DNA from 2 places in the Thiomonas sp. SCN 64-16 genome. Region 1 is predicted to be linked to the other one. Evidence: riboswitches for the same ligand, from Rfam matches in the RefSeq annotation. Region 1 holds a riboswitch; the other holds the start of a gene.
What was found. A riboswitch is a leader RNA that binds a small molecule or an ion and turns the genes downstream of it on or off. The one in region 1 is predicted to bind S-adenosylhomocysteine.

Region 1 (4,416 bases):
GCCGCTTGAGCGTCGTCCGCTTAACGCCCGAGATCGTCGAGCACGGCCAGCGTGGCTTCGGCCTGGTTCAGGGTGTAGAAATGCAGCCCTGGCGCGCCGCTGGCGATGAGTTCTTCGCACAGGCTGCTGACCACCTCGCGGCCGAAGGCGCGGATACTCTCGCGGTCGTCGCCATAGCTCTGCAGACGCAATCGCACCCAGCGTGGAATCTCGGCGCCGCACACTTCAGAGAAGCGCAGCAGCTGGCTGGAATTGGTGATGGGCATGATGCCCGGCACCACGGGCACGTCGAGACCGAGCGCGCGCACGTCGTCGACAAAACGGCGATAGGCCGCAGCGCTGTAGAAGTACTGCGTGATGGCCGAGTTCGCCCCGGCGCGTACCTTGTCGGCGAAATGCTGCAGATCATCGAGCGGGCTTCTGGCCTGCGGATGCATCTCGGGATAGGCGGCCACTTCGATGTGAAACGCGCTGCCCATTTCGTCGCGGATGAACGCCACCAGATCGCGGGCATGGTGGAACTCGCCGCCGATGCCATAGCCCGAAGGCAGGTCGCCACGCAACGCCACGAGACGTTTGACGCCCGCGGCCTGAAAGTCGTGCAGATGCCCGCGCACCGAATCACGGCTGGCACCGATGCATGACAGATGGGGCGCGGCGTCCACGCCTTCGGCGAGGATGTCGCGCACCGTCTGCAGCGTGCCTTCCTGCGTAGAGCCGCCGGCGCCGAAGGTCACGGAACAGAACTCGGGCTGGCGCGCGTACAGACGCTGCCGCACCGCCCGGAGTTTGTCCGCACCCTCGGCCGTCTTGGGCGGGAAGAACTCGAAGCTCAGATTGACTCGAGGAGAAACTGATTGTGCGGAGGCCATGCGCATCAGTACCGGTAGTGGGCCGGCTTGTACGGACCGTCCTTGGGCACATTGATGTAGGCGGCCTGCTGGTCGCTCAGCGTGGTGAGCTGCACATTGAGGGTGCTGAGCTGCAGGCGCGCGACATGCTCGTCGAGGTGCTTGGGCAGGGTGTAGACGCCCACAGGGTATTCGCCGGTCTTGGTGAACAGCTCGATCTGCGCCAGGGTCTGATTGGCGAAGCTGGAGCTCATGACGTAGCTCGGATGGCCGGTGCCGCAGCCCAGATTCACCAGACGACCCTTGGCCAGCAGGATGATGCGTTTTCCGTCCGGGAAGATGATGTGATCGACCTGCGGCTTGATCTCTTCCCACTGGTACTTCTCGATGCCCGCGACGTCGATCTCGTTGTCGAAGTGACCGATATTGCAGACGATGGCCTGGTTCTTCATGCGGGCCATGTGATCGTGGGTGATGACGTGATAGTTGCCGGTGGCGGTGACGAAAATGTCGGCGTGCTCGCAGGCATAGTTCATGGTCACCACGCGATAGCCTTCCATCGCGGCCTGCAGGGCGCAGATCGGGTCGATCTCGGTCACCCACACCTGGGCCGACAACGCGCGCAGCGCCTGTGCGCTGCCCTTGCCCACGTCGCCATAACCGGCGACCACGGCGATCTTGCCGGCGACCATTACATCGGTGGCGCGCTTGATGCCGTCCACCAGACTTTCGCGGCAGCCATAGAGGTTGTCGAACTTGCTCTTGGTCACGCTGTCGTTGACGTTGATCGCGGGAAACTTCAGCTCGCCGCGCTGGTGCATCTGATAGAGGCGGTGCACGCCGGTCGTCGTTTCCTCGGTCACACCCTTGATCTGCGCCAGGCGGGTGGAATACCACTTGCCGTCCCTCGCCAGCTTGGCCTTGATGGCGGAAAACAGCACGCGCTCTTCTTCGCTGGTGGGGTGGTTGAGCACGGCAGCGTCGGTCTCGGCGCGTGCGCCCAGATGCAGCAGCAGGGTGGCATCGCCGCCGTCGTCCAGAATCATGTTGGAGTAGCCGCCATCGGTCCACTCGAAAATGCGATGGGTGTATTCCCAATAGTCTTCGAGCGACTCGCCCTTCACCGCGAACACCGGCGTGCCGTTGGCGGCAATGGCCGCGGCGGCATGGTCTTGGGTGGAAAAAATATTGCACGACGCCCAGCGCACCTGCGCCCCCAGCGCCTGCAGGGTTTCAATCAGCACGGCCGTCTGGATGGTCATGTGCAGACTGCCGGTGATGCGCGCGCCGCGCAGCGGCTGGCGGGCGGCATATTCCTCGCGGATGGCCATGAGCGCGGGCATCTCGCTCTCGGCAATGGCGATCTCGCGACGGCCCCAGTCGGCCAGGCCGATGTCGGCAATTACATAATCAGGGGAAGTTTTCATATCGACCACAGCGTTCATACAAACTCCGAACAAAGTGGCCGGGAACGGATGCGCACCGCATCCCGCGCCCGGCACGGGTTGGGTGAGCGCCGTTGAAGGAAAGCCACCAGCAAGGTGTAGCGGCCTGCGATCAAAGACCCGAGCCTGGCGACAGCGGCGAACAACTCGCCCCGTGCGTTGCAACGCTCCTCGGGAAGCCACGCATTCTATCGGTTTGCCGCAGGTTTGCCACGCGAACCGCAGGCCGTGAAATGACTGCTCCCACCGCGCACCGCCTGATTCTGGAGTGGATTACTGCGGCGCCGCGTTGGCTTGTCCCGCTCTACACCCGCGACGCCAACGCCAGACGCAGCCCCAGGCCGACGAACACCACGCCGGTCAGCCGCCGCACCCAAAGCGCCAGGCGCTGCATGCGCCCCAGATGGCGCGCCCGAGCCGCCACCCAGGCCACGCCCAGATTGAACAGCGTGCCATTGACGGTGAACACCACGCCGAGCAACAGAAACGCCCAGCCCTGTCCGCGCGTCGAAGTGCCAACGAACTGCGGCAAAAAGGCCAGAAAAAACAGCACGATCTTCGGGTTGAGCACATTGGTCAGCACGCCTTGCCAGAACACCGCCCGCAAGGGTGCGGCGGCCATGGGCGCTGAAACCGCTGGCGCCTGCCTCCTTGCACGCAGCAGACCCACCCCCAGCCACACCAGGTAGGCCGCTCCCATCCACTTGACCACGTTGAACGCCAGATCCGACGCGGCAATCAGCGCCGACAGCCCCACTGCGGCTGCGGTGACATGCACCAGACAACCCGCCCCAACCCCCAGCGCCGCCATCGCCCCGGCCCTCACCCCCTGCCCAGCACTGCGCGACACGATGAACAACATATCCGCGCCCGGGGTCATATTGAGCAACAGGCCCGAGAGCAGGAACAAGGCGAAGTGGTGGATGTCGGGCATGGGCGGCAAGCTCTAGTGGCAAAGGCGAAATAGTTTTGGGTTTGGGGTGGGGCGAACCCTGGCTACAACCAGCGGGAGCGCTTGAGCCAGTAGTACAGCCCGCCGCACAAGGCCAGGGTGAAGACGAGCAATGCCGGATAGGACCAGCGCCAGTCCAGTTCGGGCATGTGCCGGAAGTTCATGCCGAACCAGCCGGTGAGCAACGTGGGCACGGCCAGCAGCGCGGCCCAGCCGGCCAGCCGCTTGACCACCTCGTTCTGCTCCAGCGTCACAAGAGAGACCGAGACGTTCATCGCCGCCGAGAGCATTTCGCGCAGCGCGCCCACCGTGTCGTTGATGCGGTTGGCATGGTCGTTCACGTCGCGGAAGTAAGGCCGCATGGCCTCGGGCATCACGTCGTCGGGCAGGCGCTGAAGCTGCGCCAGCACATCCTGCAAAGGCGCCACCGCCAGCCGCAGGCGGGTGAGTTCGCGCTGCATCGCGTACAGCCGCTTGAGCGTGCCGCGCCGCCATTGGCGCGCGAAGATCTCGCCTTCCAGCTCCTCCAGCTCGGCCCGATAGGCCTCGACGATGGGCAGGTACCCGTCGACGATGGCATCGAGCACCGCGTACAGCGCATACCCCGGCCCCTGCGCGAGCAACGCGGGCGTCTGCTCGGCATTGCGACGCACCGTCGTGTAGCCGGTCGAATCACCATGCCGGATGGTGAGGATGTAGTTGCGACCCATGAAGATATGCGTCTCGCCGAACCGCACATGCGCACCGCTGCGCGAGGCCGTGCGTGCCACGACAAAAAGCGATTCGCCATAAGCCTCTAACTTGGGGCGCTGGTGCGCCTTGGCGGCGTCTTCCACCGCCAGCGGGTGCAGATCGAACTCGTGCTGCATCTGCGCCAGCAAGGCCGCATCCGGCTCATACAGCCCCACCCAGACAAACCGGTCGGACAAAGCGAGCATGTCGCTGATCGCCTCCAGCGCGATATCGCCCACCCGCCTCCCGCTGCGGTCATAGGCCACGCAGGCGCGAACGGGGTTTTCGGCGTTGGGGGTGTCAGAAGCGGGCATGGGTTTGTTTCACGCAATGGATCAAAAAAGTCTTCGCGTCAGCATGCGGGCAGCGGCCAGCTTGCGCGGAAAACCTATCGGTAAACCTCGCGTCAGTTGCCGATCTGCACCACAAGGACGCG
Region 2 (4,416 bases), on a different contig from region 1:
CACCCCTTCGATGCTCCAACGCGCCAAGGTGCGGATCACCGCCTCCTCGATGCGCTGCACGGTTTCGCGCACCATCCAGCGGCGGCGGCGAAGGTCGAGCAGCAAATAGATCACCGCCTGACCGGGGCCGTGATAGGTGATCTGCCCGCCGCGATCGGTCTGCACGACGGGAACGCCGTGCGCATCGAGCAGATGCTCGGGCCGACCGGCCTGGCCCTGAGTGAACACCGGCGGATGCTCCACGCCCCAGATCTGGTCGGGCGTAGTCGCGTCGCGCGCATCGGTCAGCGCCCGCATGGCTTGCCAGGTCGGCAGATAGTCCTGTCGGCCCAGCCATTGCCAATTCAAAACGTGCACGGCGGTGGGTTCTGCGAGGTTGGAGTTCATGCTAAGGTTGCGCTCAGTTGCGGCATTCACACTATAAAAACAGCAGGGAGATAAGCCCAAGACCGGCACTGAACCGGCATCAAATCCTTCGTTCGTCTTGGCTATTTGCTCGGCGCCGCGTGCGTCGGAGTTCTGGACGGCACGATTTGGATCCACTCTCAGGAATTGTCCTGTATCCGCATGAGTATCACTCCCCCCAGCCCTGTGAGCCCTGTGCGCGCCGGGCAGCAAATTCGCACCTTCCTGCGCGCCTGGGCCCGCGACCCCATGGGTGTGGCCGCCGTGCTGCCCTCAGGGCGGCAGCTCAGCCAGAAAATGCTCAAGCCGCTTTCGCTGCTGCCCGAAAGCGATCCGGCCCAGCAGCGGGTGATCGAGCTCGGCGCGGGCACGGGCGCCTTCACCCGCGCTCTCATCGAGCACGGTTTGCACTGCGCCAATCTGCTGGTCGTCGAGCGCGACGCCTCGTTGCACGGTCTTCTGCGGCAGCGATTTCCTGATCTGCAGCTGATCCAGGCCGATGCCTGCGCGCTGCGTACCGCGGCACAGGCTTCGGGCTACCTGCTGGGCGGCCCGGCGGATGCGGTGATCAGCGGGCTGGGCCTGCTTTCCATGCCGCGTGCCACACAACGCTCTATTCTGAACGAGGCGTTTTCCGTGCTGCGGCCCGGCGGTTGCTTTGTGCAGTTCACCTACGGTCATGCCAGCCCGGTTTCGCGCGCCTTGCGCGAAGAACTCGGTCTGCAGGTGCGACGCGCCGGGCTGGCCTGGCGCAACGCGCCGCCGGCCTCGGTTTTCGTTTATCAACGCGCTTTTACAGCCGCACACACCTTCAGCCCGCCGGACGCGACACAATAAATTCCCCGCGATTTCAGGACGCTTGCCGTGGCCGGATTTTTCGTCTCCGTCATCATTTATCCCTTTGCCGTTTATGGCCTGCGCCGGTTTTTCACCGAGCGCCTGGGGATGGAAAACAACATCGGATTTCTGGTGTTTTTGCTCGCCAGCGTGGTGAGCTGGCTGGCTGCGGAAGCCGTGGGGCGGCTTTGATTCAGTCCGGCGCCGCAGGGTCGTCGAGCTGGCTGGGCGAAAAACCCGACTTCGGCCCCAGCATCTGCGCGCGGATGGCCGGGTGCATGGCGCTGACCAGGCGCGACATCGAAGTGAGTTTGTTCGAGGTGTCGCGCAGATGCTCGGCCAGACGGCTGGCGATGCCCAGAGCGAGTCGCGCCGCCGTTGCGGGATGCTCGACCAGCAGCCGCTCCAGCGCTTCGCGGCTGAGTTCGGCCAGGGCCACATCGGAATAGGCCACGCAACTCGCGCTGCGCGGTGCATCGAGCAAGACGCCCATTTCCCCGAACATCTGCCCGGCCTTGGCGATGGAAACCACCAGACTGTCGCCTTGGTGCTGCGGCGCTTTCTCCACACTCACCTCGCCATACAGCAGCATCAGAATGGTGCCGTCATGCGTGTCGTCATCCTGCTGAATGAAGCGCGTGCCCGCCTGCATCCAGCGCACCTGCATCTGGTTGGCGATGAGTACGGCATCTTCCGCGGTCAGCCGGTGGCCGGGCTGACGCAGCAGCAACTGCGCAATGCGCGGCGCCCAGGTGGCGTGGACGGACTGTTGGGACGGACGGCGATCGGGCATGGCGATGGATGGGGTTACGAATGCATGGTAGGCCCGGTGCACCTCATTCCTATTGATATTTACAATACGTCGCTCCAAGGAGCGTTGCAGCGCCTGCCATGAAGTGTGCGGCAGGGGTCAGGCTTGGGGTCTCAACGGCGCTCATCCCTTCTTCCCCCGCGCGGTGACGAAGGCTGACAACTGATCGAGATCCCATGCCCCAAGACGCAACCGCCCCCGCCCTTCCCCCGCTGCAACTCTCCGGCCTCGAGCCGCTTATCGTCGGCCCCGGCTCGCTGTTCGTCAACATCGGCGAGCGCACCAATGTGACGGGTTCCAAAGCCTTCGCCCGCATGATCCTCGCCGGGGAGTACGACAAGGCGCTGGCCGTGGCACGGCAGCAGGTGGAAAACGGCGCGCAGATCATCGATGTCAATATGGACGAAGCCATGCTCGACAGCAAGGCGGCGATGGTGCGCTTTCTCAACCTCATGGCCTCCGAGCCCGACATCGCCCGTGTGCCGGTGATGATCGACAGTTCCAAGTGGAGCGTGATCGAGGCGGGGCTGCGCTGCGTGCAGGGCAAGGCGGTGGTGAACTCCATCTCCATGAAAGAGGGCGAGGCCGAGTTCATCCGCCAGGCGCGGCTGCTGCGCCGCTATGGCGCGGCCACCGTGGTCATGGCGTTCGATGAGCAGGGGCAGGCCGACACTTTCGAGCGCAAGACGCAGATCTGCGAGCGCGCCTATCGCCTGTTGGTCGATCAGGTGGGGTTTCCGGCGGAAGACATCATTTTCGATCCGAACATTTTCGCCATCGCCACCGGCATCGAGGAGCACAACAACTACGCGGTCGATTTCATTAACGCCACGCGCTGGATCAAGCAGAACCTGCCCGGTGCCAAGGTGTCGGGCGGCGTGTCCAACGTGAGTTTTAGCTTCCGCGGCAACGAGCCGGTGCGCGAGGCCATCCACACCGTGTTCCTGTATCACGCCATTCAGGCCGGGATGGACATGGGCATCGTCAACGCCGGGCAAATGGGCGTTTACGACGACCTCGACCCCGAGTTGCGCGAGCGCGTGGAAGACGTGGTGCTCAACCGCCGCCCCGACGCCACCGAGCGCCTGCTCGAAGTGGCCGAAGCGGTGAAGGGCGCGGCCAAAGACGATACCGCCCGGCTGGCCTGGCGCGAGCTGCCGGTGCGCCAGCGTCTGAGCCACGCGCTGGTGCACGGCATTACCGACTTCATCGTCGACGACACCGAAGAAGTCTGGCAGACCATCCGTGCCGAAGGCGGGCGGCCGCTGCACGTCATCGAAGGCCCGCTGATGGACGGCATGAACGTGGTCGGCGACTTGTTCGGCGCGGGCAAGATGTTCCTGCCCCAGGTCGTCAAGAGTGCGCGGGTGATGAAGCAAGCCGTGGCCCATCTGCTGCCCTACATCGAAGCTGAGAAGCTGGAAATGCAGGCCGCGGGTTGCGATGTGCGCGCCAAGGGCAAGATCGTCATCGCCACGGTGAAGGGCGACGTGCACGACATCGGCAAGAACATCGTCACCGTGGTGCTCCAGTGCAACAACTTCGAAGTGGTGAACATGGGCGTGATGGTGCCCGCCAAGGACATCCTCGCCAAGGCGCGTGAAGAAGGCGCGGACATCATCGGGCTGTCCGGCCTCATCACCCCGAGCCTCGAAGAAATGCAGCATGTGGCCGCCGAGATGCAACGCGACGACTACTTCCGCAGCCGCAAGATGCCCCTGCTCATCGGCGGCGCCACCACCAGCCGGGTGCACACCGCGGTGAAAATTTCCCCGCATTACGAAGGGCCGGTGGTGTATGTGCCCGACGCCTCGCGCAGCGTGGGCGTGGCGCAGAGCCTGCTGTCCGATCAGGCAGCGGCCTATATCGCCGAGATCGAGGCCGACTACGAAAAGGTGCGCATTCTGCACGCCAACAAGCGCGTGACGCCCTTGGTGCCGCTGGCCGCCGCCCGCGCCAACAAAACCAAAATCGACTGGTCGGGCTACACGCCGCCGGTGCCCAAGTTCATCGGGCGGCGGGTGTTTCGCAACTACGACCTGTCCGAGATCGCGGCCTGCATCGACTGGGCGCCCTTCTTCCAGACCTGGGATCTTGCGGGCAAGTTTCCCGACATCCTCACCGACGACATCGTGGGCGAATCCGCTCGCCGCGTCTACAGCGACGCGCAGCGCATGCTCAAGCGTCTGATCGAAGGCCGCTGGCTCACCGCCAATGCCGTCATCGGCCTGTGGCCGGCCAATAGTGTGAACGATGACGACATCGCACTCTATACCGACGAGAGCCGCAGCAGCGAGTTGATGGTGTGGCATGGCCTGCGCCAGCAGACCGAGCGCCCGGTGGTGGACGGCGTACCCCGCCCC

Region 2: another riboswitch for S-adenosylhomocysteine. It lies ahead of metH (methionine synthase); the one in region 1 lies ahead of ahcY (adenosylhomocysteinase).

What each region holds. Positions count from the first base shown of each region.
Region 1 covers NZ_MEGQ01000013.1:29,109-33,524, forward strand. Annotated here, with positions in the region: gene ABT24_RS05395 (MFS transporter) at 1-9, shown strand, start outside; gene metF (methylenetetrahydrofolate reductase [NAD(P)H]) at 21-872, opposite strand; gene ahcY (adenosylhomocysteinase) at 878-2,296, opposite strand; S-adenosyl-L-homocysteine riboswitch at 2,356-2,475, opposite strand; gene ABT24_RS05410 (LysE family translocator) at 2,601-3,230, opposite strand; gene corA (magnesium/cobalt transporter CorA) at 3,293-4,294, opposite strand.
Region 2 covers NZ_MEGQ01000005.1:28,967-33,382, reverse strand. Annotated here, with positions in the region: gene lipB (lipoyl(octanoyl) transferase LipB) at 1-387, opposite strand, end outside; gene ABT24_RS02430 (class I SAM-dependent methyltransferase) at 568-1,242, shown strand; gene ABT24_RS02425 (hypothetical protein) at 1,270-1,434, shown strand; gene ABT24_RS02420 (Crp/Fnr family transcriptional regulator) at 1,436-2,035, opposite strand; S-adenosyl-L-homocysteine riboswitch at 2,106-2,185, shown strand; gene metH (methionine synthase) at 2,230-4,416, shown strand, end outside.